2 regions of the Peptoniphilus sp. HMSC062D09 genome follow, and region 2 is predicted to be linked to the other one. Evidence: predicted binding sites of a transcription regulator. Region 2 holds the regulator's gene; the other holds the start of a gene.
The links. The regulator HrcA, encoded in region 2, represses chaperone genes, less so after heat shock. The targets are predictions, from matches to a motif close to ATTAGCACTCNATANTATNGAGTGCTAAT.

Region 1 (7,742 bases), on a different contig from region 2:
GACAGCCGCTTTTTGTGACTGTCTTTTTTTAGGTTGTTTCTTGATTTACAATCCGACTCGCTTGAAAATGCTCATTATTCATTCGCATTTTCCGCGCTCCCTGGATAAGATTTTTCATCAGCTCCTGCATCGCTAACGCTCGCATTCGCTGTGAAAACCAGAAAAACCGAGACGAGTCTCGGTTTTTCTTATCGTTACATCATACCCATGCCTGGATTCATTGGAGGCATTGCTGGGGCGTCTTCTTTTATGTTGGCTACGGCTGCTTCTGTTGTCAAAATCATTGATGCTACGCTTGCTGCGTTTTGTAGGGCTGATCTTGTTACCTTTGTTGGGTCTACTATTCCAGCCTTCTTCATGTCTACATATTCTGCCTTATATGCGTCAAAGCCAATGCCTGCTTCTTTTGTCTTTACATGTTCTACTATTACTGAACCTTCTAGTCCTGCGTTTTCTGCTATTTGTCTTAGTGGTTCTTCTAGTGCCTTAAGAATTATATTTGCGCCAGTTTTTTCGTCACCTTCTAACTCGTCAACTACTTTCGCTACTGCGTCTATTGAGTCGATTAGTACTGTTCCGCCACCAGCAACAATTCCTTCTTCTACTGCTGCTCTTGTTGCTGCAAGGGCATCTTCGATTCTTAGCTTTCTTTCTTTAAGTTCAACTTCTGTTGCTGCTCCTACTTGGATTACTGCAACTCCGCCAGAAAGTTTTGCAAGTCTTTCTTGTAATTTTTCCTTGTCAAATTCTGAATCTGATTCTTCTATTTGATTTTTAATGTGGGAAATTCTATTTTCAATTTCAGATTTTTCCCCTGCACCATTTACTATAACTGTAAGGTCTTTTTCTACCCTAACCTTTGCTGCAGAGCCAAGCATATCTATTGTTGCGTCCTTAAGGTCTTGACCTAAGTCAGATGAAACAACTTGTCCACCTGTTAAGATTGCAATGTCTTGTAGCATATCTTTTCTTCTGTCGCCATAGCCTGGGGCCTTTACTCCAACTACATTTAGTGTTCCTCTTAGAGAGTTTACAACTAGAGTTGCTAGTGCTTCGCCGTCAATGTCATCTGCTATGATAAGAAGTGGTTTTGATGCTTGAAGAACTTGTTCAAGTAGTGGCAAAATTTCTTGTATATTTGAGATCTTTTTATCTGTAATTAAAATATATGGATCTTCTAATTCTGCAACCATTTTGTCAGAATCTGTCACCATGTATGGGGATAGGTATCCTCTGTCAAATTGCATACCTTCAACTACATCAAGACTTGTCCCCATGGATTTTGATTCTTCAACAGTGATTACGCCGTCGTTGCCAACTTTTTCCATTGCTTCAGAAATTAGCTTTCCAACTTGTTCATTGGCAGCTGAAATTGATGCAACTTGCTCGATTGCTTCCTTTGAAGAAACTTCTGTAGAGAAGTTTTTGATTTCTTCAACAGTTTTTTCCACTGCCTTTTCAATTCCCTTTTGTAGAACCATTGGGTTTGCACCTGCTGCAAGGTTTCTCATTCCTTCTCTAATAATTGCTTGAGCAAGTAGAGTAGCTGTTGTTGTGCCGTCACCTGCAACATCATTAGTCTTTGTAGCAACTTCCTTTAAAAGTTGTGCCCCCATGTTTTCAAATTTATCTTCACATTCAATTTCTCTTGCAATAGTAACACCATCATTTGTAATAAGTGGTGTGCCATATTCCTTGTCTAAAATTACATTTCTGCCCTTAGGTCCAAGTGTAACCTTAACTGTATCAGCAAGAGTATTGATACCTTTTATTAAGCCTTTTCTAGCATCTTCTGAAAATTTAATTTCCTTTGCCATGTTATCACTCCTTATTCAATAACTGCCAAGATATCTTGGAATTTTATAATTGTGTACTTTTCCTTGTCAAGTTCGATGTCATTTCCTGCATACTTTGAGAAAATAACCTTGTCTCCAACTTTTACAAGTCCTTTCATATCTTCGTCTGTATCTAACTTATTTCCCGTTGCAACAACTTCTGCAATGTTTGATTCTTCCTTGGCTGATGATGGAAGAACTATGCCTGAAGCAGTTGTTTCTTCTTTTTCAATTTTCTTGATGACGATTTTATCGTCAAGTGGTCTAAGTTTCATCTATATTAACCTCCTTAAATTTAGCACTCACTAATGTCTTCTGCTAATACTTATATGATAATACATTAGAAAAATTTTTTCAAGCTTAAAAGTAACAAAATATTGTAAAATTTTCTTGAAGTAGTTTGTGGCGAGAATTTTTTAAAATTCTCCTTAAAATTTTTGAATAAAAATTATTTGTGATTTTTTGGCATGAAAAATTTATTTACATCTATGCCTTCAAGTTCTAGGAGCCTTACCTTTCTAGCAAGCCCTCCTGCATAGCCAGTAAGAGACCCACTTGTCCCCACAACCCTGTGGCAAGGTATGATTATAGAAATAGGATTGTGCCCTACTGCACCGCCCACTGCCTGAGAAGACATCCTCTCATACTTTCCACTGGCCATAAGTTTATTTGCTATGTCTTTATAGCTAAGAGTCTCCCCATAGGGGATCTCCAATAAAATTTTCCACACATCTCTTCTAAATTCTGTGCCCCTTAACTTTAAAGATGGAGTAAAATTTGGGTCCTCGCCAGAAAAATATAGGTCCAGCCATTTTTTAGTCTCTTCCAAAATTTTATCGTCACAAATTTTTTCTCCAGACACTTTATTTTTATCATGACCAAGATTTTCACACCTAAGATTTTTATCTTTTATCTCAAAATTTTTCCCATCATCAAAATTTTTTACCTCTTCATTCTTCATAAGGTCATTAAATTCTTTTTGCCCTTCAAAATAAAGTCCAAGAAGAGATTCCTCATGAAAAAAGATTAAAATTTTCCCCAGGGGAGAACTATAAATACTTCTATAAAGCATAGAACCTCCAAAAGTATAAAAAAAAAGGAAACCCCATTGGATTTCCTTATACTAATTCTATAATTGAAATTTCTGCACCGTCTCCACGTCTTGGACCCATCTTCAATACTCTAGTGTATCCACCATTTCTATCTGCATACTTTTCAGCGTATTCGTCAAATAATTTTGTAACAACATCTTCTGAATAAATATATGCTAAAGCTTGTCTTCTTGCGTGAAGGTCGCCTCTTTTTCCAAGTGTAATCATACGATCAGCAATCTTTTGAACTTCCTTAGCTCTTGTGTGTGTAGTTTGAATTCTACCTTCACGCAAAAGAGAAGTAACAAGGTTTCTAAGCATTGCCTTTCTATGACTTGAATTACGGCCAAGTTTTCTGTTTTTTGCCATAATGTCCTCCTTAATCTTCTTCAGCTTTGAGGCCAAGTCCTAATTCTTCAAGTTTTTCAGTTACTTCTAGTAGGGATTTTCTACCAAGATTTCTAACCTTCATCATTTCACTTTCAGTCTTATTAGTAAGTTCCTCAACGCTGTTTATTCCAGCTCTCTTTAGGCAGTTAAAAGACCTAACAGATAGATCTAATTCTTCAACTGTCATTTCGAGAACTTTTTCTTTTTGATCCTCTTCTTTTTCAACCATCAAATTTATTTCACTGACATGTTCTTTAAGGCCAATGAAGAGTTCAAGATGTTCTGTCAAGATTTTTGCTGCAAGAGATGTAGCTTCATCAGCTTTCATAGAGCCATCTGTTGTAACTTCAAGGATTAATCTATCATAATCAGTTCTTTGTCCCACTCTTGTGTTTTCAACTTTCCAGTTTACTTTTTCCACAGGAGTGAAGTTAGAATCCATTGGAATAATTCCAATTTCAGTTATTTCATCCTTTTTAAGTTCAGAAGGTTCATAGCCTCTTCCCTTTTCAACCATCATTTCAAGATAAAAATCAGCATCTTCATTTAGAGTAGCTATATGTTGATCTGGATTTATAATAGTTACATGAGGTTGAAGTTCAATGTCAGAGGCTTTAATTTCTCCCTTGCCCTTCTTTTCTATAATAAGTTTTACAGGTTCATCTTCAGTCATCTTTAAAACTATAGATTTAATATTTAAAACTATTTCAGGTACATCTTCCAATACCCCTGGAATTGTATCAAATTCATGTTCAACGCCGCGTATATTGATGAAAGATACAGCTGCGCCTGGTAGAGAGGAAAGTAGCACTCTTCTTAAGGAATTTCCAATAGTGATACCAAATCCAGCTTCTAGTGGTTCAACGACAAATTTGCCATATAAACCTGACTCATCTAATTCTTCAATACTAATCCTAGGTTTTTCAATTTCAATCATGGGTACCCTCCTTCTCGATAAATAGCTTAGACTCTTCTACGTTTTGGTGGCCTACATCCATTGTGAGGAATTGGAGTAACATCTTTAATCATAGTTACTTCAAGACCTGATGCTTGAAGAGATCTAATTGCAGCTTCTCTTCCTGAACCTGGACCCTTTACATATACATCAACGCTTTTTAATCCATGTTCTTTAGCCTTTTCAGCTGCTTCTTGAGCTGCTTCTTGTGCTGCAAAAGGAGTTGACTTTCTTGAACCTCTAAATCCAAGTTGTCCAGCACTTGCCCAAGATATAACATTACCGTTAATATCAGTAAGAGTAACCATAGTGTTGTTAAATGTTGAAGCTATGTGAGCTTCGCCCTTTTCAATATTTTTACGAACACGTCTTCTTGAACGTGTAACTTTTTGTTTTTTAGCCATTAAAGTCCCCCCTTACTTACTTTTACTAACAAGTTTCTTAGGACCTTTTCTTGTCCTAGCATTAGTCTTAGTTTTTTGTCCTCTTACAGGAAGACCCATTTTATGCCTTCTTCCACGATAACAGTTGATTTCACGAAGTCTCTTGATGCTCATTGCAACATCACGACGCAAATCACCTTCTACGTGGTATTTATCTATTTCATCTCTGATTTTAGCAAGTTCAGCTTCTGTCAAATCTTTAACTCTTGTATCAAAATCAACACCTGCAGCAGTTAAAATTGCTTGAGATCTAGGTTTTCCAATACCATAAATATAAGTGAGTCCGATTTCAACTCTCTTTTCTCTAGGTAAATCTACACCGGAAATTCTAGCCATAATTACCTCCCTTATCCCTGTCTTTGTTTATGTTTCGGATTTTCACAGATTACCATTACTTTTCCGTTTCTCTTAATTATTTTGCACTTTTCGCACATCTTTTTTACAGATGGTCTTACTTTCATTTAAATGCCTCCTAACCTTAGGATTATTTCTTTCTCCAAGTTATTCTTCCTCTTGTAAGATCATAAGGTGAAAGCTCAACTGTCACCTTATCACCAGGAAGAATTCTAATATAATTCATTCTCAATTTACCTGAAATATGAGCAAGTATGATATGTCCGTTTTCAAGTTCTACCTTGAAATGAGTATTTGGAAGAGCGTCTACAACAACGCCTTCAACTTCAATTACATCTTCTTTAGCCATATTATTAAGGATCCTCCTTTAGCTATAAGGTAATAGTTTCTTCCTAATATAAGAATCATTAAGATCTTTATTATCAAGATCAATAATGTCCTTATATATATAAAGATGTTTTACCTTTTTTTTCTTTGGTCGATCTAGCTTTCTCAGTTTTCCATCTACAAGATAAAGGTAGTCTTTGTCAATAATCTCAGTGATTACAAAAACTTTTCCCTCATCTCTACCTTTTTTGGATCTTACAACTTGTCCCTTAAAAAGACTAAATGTATTATCCATGAACTATTCGAGACCATTAACTATATCTTCAAATACCTTGTCAATATCCTTAGCACCATCGATGTCTACAAGAAGATTTTGTGCCCTGTAGTAATCAATAAGAGGTGCAGTTTGATCAAAGTAAACTGAAATTCTAGTTTTTACAGTTTCTTCAGTATCGTCATCTCTTTGAATAAGCTTAGTGCCATCCTTATCACAAATTCCTTCTTCCTTTGGAGGATTGAATTTAACATGATAAGTCATTCCACAAGTTTTACAAACTCGTCTTCCAACAGCTCTTTCTATTAAAATTTCAGGGTCAACTGAAATATTAATAACCTTAGTTAATTTGTCATTGTTCTTGTCTAAAATAGAGTCAAGACTAACAGCTTGAGCCACAGTTCTTGGAAAACCATCTAATAGAAATCCTTCTTTAGCATCAGCCTTGTTAAGTCTATCTTCAACAAGGGCGATTACAAGATCATCAGGAACTAAAAGACCCTTGTCCATATAAGACTTAGCTTCTTTACCAAGTTCTGTATTGTTCTTAATATTTTCTCTAAAGATATCTCCAGTTGAAATGTGTGGAATATTGTATCTTTCAACAATATATTCAGCTTGTGTGCCTTTGCCGGCCCCTGGAGGTCCCAATATAACTAATTTCATAAATGCCTCCTATTTATTCTTTAAGAAACCACGATAATTTCTCATGATTAATTGTTGTTCTAATACTCTATGAATTTCAAGTACAACACCAACTACGATGATAATTGATGTACCACCATAATTAAATTGTAGACCTGAAATAAGTGTTAGTATAGTTGGAAGAACTGCAAGTATAGAAAGTGCAATTGCTCCCGGCATAACCAATCTATTTAAAGTTCTGCCTAAATAATCGCTTGTAGGTTTTCCTGGTCTAATACCACTAATAAAACCACCATTAGCTTGAAGGTTTTTAGAGTATTCAACAGTGTTGAATTGGATTGTAGTGTAGAAGAATGTGAAGAATACAATAAGAATAACAGTAAATATTATATAAATCACAGCTCCAGGTCCTCCAGCAGGAGTTAACCATTTTTGAATCCAATTTCTAGTTGATTCACTTGTAAACATAGCAATAGTTGCTGGAATAGCAAGAAGTGAGTTGGCAAAGATAATTGGCATAACACCAGTCATCAAAACCTTAATAGGAATATGAGTAGCTTGTCCGCCATACATCTTTCTTCCTACAACTCTCTTAGCATATTGCACAGGGATTCTTCTCTCACCTTCCGTAAGTGTTACTACAAATACAACAATTGCAATAGCAATTATTACAAATAGCACTAAGAAGATTGGGCTAGATTTGCCTGCCTTTACAAGAGCAATAGATTGAGCTATATCAATTGGAAATCTTGAAACAATACCTGCAAAAATTAAAATTGAAATACCATTTCCGATTCCATGTTCAGTTATTTGTTCACCTATCCAAACAAGTATAGAAGTACCTGCTACTATTGATAGGATTATAGTTGTGTATTCAAGAGCACTTGTAGCATCGATTGCCTTTCTAAAGAAACCAAAAGTATAACCAATTGCTTGAACAAGAGCTATAGCAGTAGAAAGATATCTAGTATATTTAGCTATTGCCTTTCTACCAGTTTCCCCTTCCTTTGCAAGAGATTCCAATGAAGGAATGGCAATTGTCAAAAGTTGAAGAATGATTGATGCAGTAACATATGGATAAATGTTAGCAGCAAAAATTGTAAATCGTCTAAAGTTACCTCCTGCCATTAAATCTAGGAAGGAGAAAATTGATCCGCCTGCTCCACTCATAAGTTGTGAAATAACTTGTGAGTTCATGTATGGAACGGCAATGTGTGATCCAAGTCTATAAATTAGAAGCATGAATAAAGTGAAAAGCATCTTCTTACGAAGAGATTCAATCTTCCATGCACTCTTAAAAGTGGATAGCATTAAATCACCTCGGCCTTTCCTCCGCAAGCCTCAATTTTTTCTTTAGCAGATTTTGAGAAATGCTGAGCTTTTACAGTAAGTTTTACATTTAATTCACCATCTCCCAAAATTCTAATT
Region 2 (7,742 bases):
ATTTTTCCCACAAATTTTTGCAAGAAAAACAAAATAATTTTAAACATAAAAAAAGTTGCAGCCGAAACTGCAACAATTTTATTTAATTATTATTCTTCGTCATCATCAACAACTTCATAGTCAGCGTCAACTACATCATCATCTTGTTTAGCATCTGTAGTTCCAGCTTGTCCTTGTGCTCCTTGTTGCTTATAAATTTCTTCAGAAATTGCGTAGAAAGCTTGAGTCAATTCTTCTGTTTTAGACTTAATTGCTTCAAGGTCTTCGCCATCTTTTACATCCTTAAGACCCTTAATTGCATCTTCAATCTTAGTCTTGTCTGCATCAGAAATTTTTCCTTCCACATCTTTTAATGTGTTTTCAGATTGATAGATCATTGAGTCAGCATTGTTCTTTGCTTCAATTAAATCTTTCTTCTTAGCATCTTCTTGTGCGTACATTTCAGCTTCTTTAACTTTCTTTTCAATTTCTTCTTCATTTAAGTTAGTTGAAGATGTAATTGTGATGTGTTGTTCCTTGCCTGTGCCTAAATCTTTAGCACTTACATTTACAATACCATTAGCATCAATGTCAAATGTTACTTCAATTTGTGGCACTCCTCTTCTTGCTGGAGCAATTCCATCAAGGGTAAATCTGCCAAGAGTTACATTGTCCTTAGCCATTTGTCTTTCACCTTGAAGTACGTGAATTTCTACAGAAGTTTGGTTATCGGCTGCAGTTGTAAATACTTGTGACTTCTTAGTTGGAATAGTTGTATTTCTTTCAATAAGTCTTGTTGTGATGTTACCCATTGTTTCAATTCCTAGAGAAAGTGGTGTTACATCAAGTAGTAACAAGTCTTTTACATCACCTGAAAGAACTCCACCTTGAATAGCTGCACCAAGAGCAACACATTCGTCTGGGTTGATGTCCTTTTGAGGTTGTTTGCCAGTTAATTTTTTAATACATTCTTGTACTGCTGGAATTCTTGTTGAACCACCAACTAGAAGAACTTTGTCAATGTCACTTGCAGAAAGTCCTGCATCAGAAAGTGCATCCTTAACAGGTCCTTCAGTCATCTTTACAAGGTCTGCTGTAAGTTCATCAAATTTAGCACGAGTTAAGTCCATATTTAAGTGAAGTGGACCAGCTTGTGATGCTGTAATAAATGGAAGGTTGATATTAGTTGACATTGTAGAAGAAAGTTCCTTCTTAGCCTTTTCAGCAGCTTCCTTAAGTCTTTGAAGACTCATTTTGTCAGCCTTTAAGTCAATGCCATTTTCCTTCTTAAATTCTTCTGCTATATAGTCGATAACTCTATTGTCAAAATCATCTCCACCAAGTTTGTTGTTACCACGAGTTGCGTGTACTTCAAATACTCCATCAGAAAGTTCAAGAATTGATACGTCGAAAGTACCACCGCCAAGGTCGTAAACCATTACTGTTTGAGCTTCTGTGTCCTTGTCTTCTCCATAAGCAAGAGCAGCTGCAGTTGGTTCGTTTACTATTCTCTTAACATCAAGTCCTGCTATTCTTCCTGCGTCCTTAGTTGCTTGTCTTTGAGCATCTGTAAAATAAGCTGGAACAGTGATTACTGCTTCAGTAATTTTTTCGCCAAGATAAGATTCTGCATCAGATTTTAATTTTTGTAAAATCATAGCTGAAATATCTTGTGGTGTGTAAGTTTTTGAATCTATTTTTACATTAAAGTCAGAACCCATGTGTCTCTTAATAGATGAAATAGTTCTGTCTGGGTTTGTGATAGCTTGTCTCTTAGCAGTTTCTCCTACTAATCTTTCTCCATCTTTTGTAAAAGCTACAACAGAAGGTGTAGTTCTATTACCTTCGATGTTTGGAATTATTACAGCGTCTCCGCCTTCCATTACTGCTACTGCAGAGTTAGTTGTTCCTAAATCAATACCAATTATTTTTCCCATATAAATTACCTCCTAAATAATTCACTTATTGTGAAACTTTGACCATTGCAGGTCTTAACGTTTTGTCATTAATTAAATAACCCTTTTGTAAAACTTCAATTACATAGCCACTGTCGTATTCATCAGAATCTTCAGTTAATACTGCGTGGTGATAAGTTGGGTCGAACTCTTCACCAAGTGCCTTCATCTCAACTATACCTTCCTTTTTAAGGACATCAGTAAGTTGATCCTTTATCATCAATATCCCGTCATAAGTTGAGTCCTTTTCTCCAATGGAATCTAGAGCCCTCTCAAAATTGTCAAGAACGGGAAGTAAGTCATTTACTATTTTTTTAACTCCAAGCTCAACATATTCAGTCTTTTGAGCTTCAGTTCTTCTCTTGTAGTTTGCAAAGTCTGCTTGAAGTCTCATGAACTTGTCCATTAAATCTTGGTACTTTTCATCATCAGATGAGTCATTGGTAACTTCTTGACTATCATCTTGAACTTCTTCCTCTTTAACTACATCTTCTATATTTTCATTTTCTAATTCTTTATTTTCATCTAAGTTATCTTTTTTTATATCTTCATTTGTCATGTACTCCCTCACATTTCTTTTAATCCTCTCGTCAAAGCGTCGCTAAAAGTTTTAACCACCTTAACCAATCTCGTGTAATCAATTCTAACTGGTCCAATTAGTCCAATGCTGCCATAGATGCCAAAGTCCTTGGCAAAAGGTGCCCGAATGATGGTGTTTTCTTTCATAAGACTTGCACTGTTTTCTGAACCAATAATCACTTCCACATCTCCTGTGAAATTATCATTATTTAAGATTTGAAATAAACTGTCTCTGTCCTCAACTAAACTCATAAAATCTTTAGCCTTGTCAAGATCCCTATATTCGTCAAAATTTAAAATATTAGTGAGGCCGTCATAATAAATTTCAATGGATGAGACCTTTTTATTAAACTTGCTTGCAATTTTTACAACATTGGAAATAAAATTTCCATGCCTAATCATGTCATCGGAAAGAGAAATCTTAAGTGATTCAATTTTGTCAAAATCAATTCCCGACATCTTTTCATTTAAAACCTTCTCTATATAATAAAAATCTTCGTCAGGAATATTTTCAATTTCTAAAAAATATCTCTCAATAACTCCCTTGTCCCCTATTAGAACTAAGAGGGCTGTTTTTTCATCAATCTTTACTAGAGTAAGTCTCTTTATCTTGGTGTCAGCCTTTTGTGGTGTAATAAGATATGCCGTACAGTTGCTGACGCTGGCAAGTAAGTTTACAGAATTTTTATAAAAGTCTTCAATATTTCTTGAAGTGTATAAAAGTCTGTCCTTGATTTTTTCTGAAGCATCTATGTCATGAAATTCATTTAAACTTTTAAAAAACTCATCAACATAAAATCTATAAGCCTTGTCAGAAGGAATTCTTCCAGCTGATTGATGTGGCTTATTTAAAAAACCAAGATCTTCAAGATCTGCCATTTCATTTCTTATTGTCGCTGAACTAACTCCAAGGTCGTAATCTTTGGATAGAGTTCGTGACCCGACGGGAGTGGGCATATCAATGTATGCCTCAATTATGGCATTTAAAATATTTATTTTTCTAGTATCCATAATTTCCTCCTTTGTTAGCACTCATTAATGTCGAGTGCTAATCTATTTATATAGTACCCTCTTCCAAAAGCTTTGTCAAGGATATTTCAAAAATTTTTTTCTTTTATTCTAGAAAATTATTCTAGAAATTTTTTTAATTTTATTTTTATGAGATTACTTTAAATTTTAACTTAATATAATTTTTATTATCCCTAGTCTCTGTGTGTAAACTCTTGATTTTTTAAAATTAATTACTTGCTTCTCAAAATTTTTTAACAAGACCCTGAAATTTTTTTATCTCATCTTATTGAATCCTCTTCCTTCTCATTGAATACTAATAGCTATAAATTAAATTTATTCCAATCTTCAAGCTATTTATGTTAAAATTAGTAATTGGAGATGATTTAATTGAAAAAAAGTGAAACTACATCTTTTATTATCACAATTGTAGCTGCAGTTTTAATTGCACTCTTTGTGAGAAATTTTATTTTTAATATAGCTGTTGTAAATGGAGAGTCAATGCACCCAACCTTAAATGAAAAGGACAAATTGATTTGCCTTTCCTACAAGAGGTTTACTGACATACCTCGTGGCGAAATTGTTGTAATCGATGCGCCAAATGACAACAGAAACTACATCAAAAGACTTATAGGAAAGCCTGGCGACACCATAGAATTTATAGATGGAAAGGTCCTTTTAAATGGAAAAGTTTTAGAAGAAGCTTATACTTCAAGTGATTATACAGAATCTGATGAAGAAAAATTTGTTTTAAAGGATGATGAATATTTTGTCATGGGCGATAACAGACTCCCTGGCATGAGCGTAGACTCCAGATACTTTGGACCAATCGAAAAAAAGAGAATAAAATCAGCAGCAGTTTATAGGATTTTACCTCTAAAAAATAGAGGAAAAATTGAAACTCTAATAAAATAAAAATCCCCTAGAACGGAGGTAAAAATTTGAGAAATCAAAATAATATAAGAAATTTTTCAATAATAGCACATATTGACCACGGCAAATCCACTCTTGCCGACAGGCTCATCGAGTCAACGGGCATGCTCACTAAGAGAGAAATGGATGAGCAAGTTTTAGACTCCATGGATCTTGAGCGCGAGAGAGGAATTACAATTAAATTAAAGGCAATTAGACTTATCTACAAGGACGACAGAGATGGCAAGGAATACATCTTAAACTTAATTGACACTCCAGGTCATGTGGACTTCAACTATGAAGTTTCTCGTTCCCTTGCAGCTTGCGAAGGCGCCATTGTAGTTGTAGATGCTGCCCAAGGTGTTGAGGCACAAACTCTTGCCAATGTCTATCTTGCCGTTGACCAAGACCTTGAACTTGTGCCTGTAATAAATAAAATAGACCTTCCTAGTGCAAGACCTGACGAGATAAAAGAAGAAATTGAAGATATTATCGGCATTGACACTGAAGGCATTCCACTAATATCTGCCAAGGAAGGCATTGGCATTGACGATGTCCTTCACGCAATTGTGGACAAGATTCCTGCACCAAGTGGCGACTACAAGGCACCACTTAAGGCCCTTATCTTTGACTCAATTTACGACTCCTACAGAGGAGTAATTTGTCATGTGAGAATTATTGACGGACAAGTAAAACCTGGCGACGAAATCCTCATGATGGCAACAGGCAAAACTTTTGAAGTTGTTGAAGTTGGAGTAATCGCCAACGGTCACATAAATCTTGATTCTTTAAGCGCAGGCGAAGTTGGTTACATAACTGCCTCCATTAAGAATGTAAAGGACGCAAGAGTGGGCGACACAATTACTCACAAAAATAAGAGAACAAGTGAACCAATGCCTGGCTACAAAAAAGTTCTACCCATGGTATTTTGCGGTGTCTACCCTGGTGAAGGCGAAGAGTACAACAGTGTTCGTGAAGCCTTAGAAAAGTTACAGGTAAATGATGCTGCCCTTGACTTTGAGGCAGAAACTTCTGTTGCCCTTGGTTTCGGTTTTAGGTGTGGCTTCTTGGGTCTTCTTCACATGGAAATAATCCAAGAAAGACTGGAGAGAGAATTTGACTTAAACATCGTAACAACTGCCCCTTCTGTTATTTATAATGTTATGAAAAAAAATGGTGAGATGATTTCCATTCAAAACCCATCAAACTTACCTGACCCAACAGAAATTGAGTACATGGAAGAGCCAATTGTAAAGGCAGAAATTATGACGCCAACTGATTTTGTTGGGCAAGTTATGGAGCTTTGCCAAAATAGGCGTGGCGTCTTTAAGGACATGCAGTACCTTGAAGAGACAAGGGCCCTCATAACTTATCACATGCCCCTAAATGAAGTTATCTATGATTTCTTTGACGCCTTGAAATCAAAAACTCGTGGCTACGCATCCTATGACTATGAATTAATTGGCTACGAAGAGTCCGACCTTGTTAAACTTGATATTTTAATCAACGAAGAACTTGTAGATGCCTTCTCACTTATTGTTCACGAGTCCAATGCCTACACTCGTGCAAGAAAAATCTGTGAAAAGCTAAAGGATGTAATACCTAGACACCAATTTGCAGTGCCAATTCAAGCTGCCATTGGAAATAAAATTATTGCAAGAGAAACAATTCGTGCCCTTAGAAAAGATGTACTTGCAAAGTGTTACGGTGGAGATATAACAAGAAAAAGAAAACTTCTTGAAAAACAAAAGGAAGGAAAGAAGAGAATGCGTACTGTGGGTAATGTTGACATTCCACAAGATGCCTTCTTGTCTGTATTAAAATACGATGAAGAAAAATAAAATTTCAATTTATATTCATATACCCTTTTGCGAGAGTAGATGTCACTATTGTGACTTCTGCTCTTCTCTTTTAAATAGAGAAAATGTTGAAAAATATTTTTCTTATTTGGAGAGAGATATAAAACTATATGAAAATTTTTTAAGGGAAAAAATTATTGACACAGTTTTTATCGGAGGCGGCACTCCCTCTTCTGTCGATGAGAAATGTATTGAAAGAATTTTTAAAATTTTAAGTGACTTTGAATTTTCTAAAAATCCAGAAATAACTATTGAGTCCAACCCCAACTCTCTGACGCGAGAAAAGGCTGAAACTTATTTTTCTTCTGGCATTAACAGAATCTCCATAGGTGCCCAGTCCTTTAACGATGAAATTTTAAAAAAGATTGGAAGGATTCACAAGTCCGAAGATATTTATAGGGCTGTGGAAAACGCAAGGTCTGCTGGCTTTACAAATATAAATTTAGACCTCATGCTTGCCCTTCCCTGTCAAAAATTTTTTGATATAGAAAAATCTCTTGAAGAGATAAAAAAATTAGACATTCCTCACCTTTCCTACTACTCACTTATCTTAGAAGAAGGCACAAGACTTTATGAGGCCCATAAAAAAAGTCCCCTTGCCTTTCCCGATGAAGATGAAGACAGAACAATGTATCACTATGTAGTTGATGAACTTGAAAAAATTGGTCTTAACCAATATGAAATTTCCAACTTTGCCAAAGATGGCTTTGAGTGTCGCCACAATTTGACTTATTGGAAGCTAAAAGATTACCTTTCCTTTGGACTTTCTGCCTCATCAAATATAAAAAATTTGCGTTACAGAAATTTTTCTAACTTTAAAAATTATTATGAGGCTCTTGATAAGGGAGAAAAACCCCTGGAATTTTCTGAGACCTTGACTATGACCGACAGGATCAATGAATTTATAATGATGGGACTAAGGCTCAGGTCTGGCATTGATTTAGGTGAATTTAAAGAAAGATTTGAAGAAGATTTTGTAAAAACTTATGAAAGTGAAATAGAAAAAAATATTAGGCTGGGATTAGTAGAAGTTAAAGAAAATAAAATTTATCTTACAGAAAAAGGCAGGGACCTATCCAACCAAGTGGAGCTAGATTTTTTCCGCTAAATAAAAAAGACAAGAGTAAAAAAATAAGAGGTAGACAATTATCTACCTCTTTCTCTTTATTATAAAAAATAAAAAGAGAAACTCTCCCGGGAAAATTTCTCTTAGCCAGCGATTTTGCTGTTAAGTTCCTTAGCTAGTCGACTTAGCTTTCTGGAAGCTTGTTTTTTGTGAATTATATTTTTATTAGCAGCCTTCTTTAATTTTCTGTCTGCAACAATTAAAAGTTCCTTTGCATCGTCAAGTCTGTTTTCGTCAAGAGCAACTCTAAAGTTTTTAACTGCATTTTTCATTTCAGTTCTAATAGGTTTGTTGTGATCAGAATTTCTTTTAGCTACATCTATT

Region 1: the regulator HrcA is predicted to act here: its motif matches at 2,130-2,158, upstream of groES (co-chaperone GroES).

The regions. Positions count from the first base shown of each region.
Region 1 is NZ_KV804698.1:67,459-75,200, reverse strand. Features, by position in the region: gene groL (chaperonin GroEL) at 195-1,817, opposite strand; gene groES (co-chaperone GroES) at 1,829-2,110, opposite strand; gene HMPREF2801_RS02545 (methylated-DNA--[protein]-cysteine S-methyltransferase) at 2,284-2,907, opposite strand; gene rplQ (50S ribosomal protein L17) at 2,954-3,295, opposite strand; gene HMPREF2801_RS02535 (DNA-directed RNA polymerase subunit alpha) at 3,306-4,253, opposite strand; gene rpsK (30S ribosomal protein S11) at 4,280-4,675, opposite strand; gene rpsM (30S ribosomal protein S13) at 4,688-5,050, opposite strand; gene rpmJ (50S ribosomal protein L36) at 5,062-5,175, opposite strand; gene infA (translation initiation factor IF-1) at 5,199-5,417, opposite strand; gene HMPREF2801_RS02510 (KOW domain-containing RNA-binding protein) at 5,436-5,690, opposite strand; gene HMPREF2801_RS02505 (adenylate kinase) at 5,694-6,335, opposite strand; gene secY (preprotein translocase subunit SecY) at 6,345-7,625, opposite strand; gene rplO (50S ribosomal protein L15) at 7,625-7,742, opposite strand, start outside.
Region 2 is NZ_KV804730.1:73,694-81,435, reverse strand. Features, by position in the region: gene dnaK (molecular chaperone DnaK) at 90-1,916, opposite strand; gene grpE (nucleotide exchange factor GrpE) at 1,942-2,493, opposite strand; gene hrcA (heat-inducible transcriptional repressor HrcA) at 2,502-3,524, opposite strand; gene lepB (signal peptidase I) at 3,912-4,436, shown strand; gene lepA (translation elongation factor 4) at 4,463-6,274, shown strand; gene hemW (radical SAM family heme chaperone HemW) at 6,261-7,400, shown strand; gene rpsT (30S ribosomal protein S20) at 7,502-7,742, opposite strand, start outside.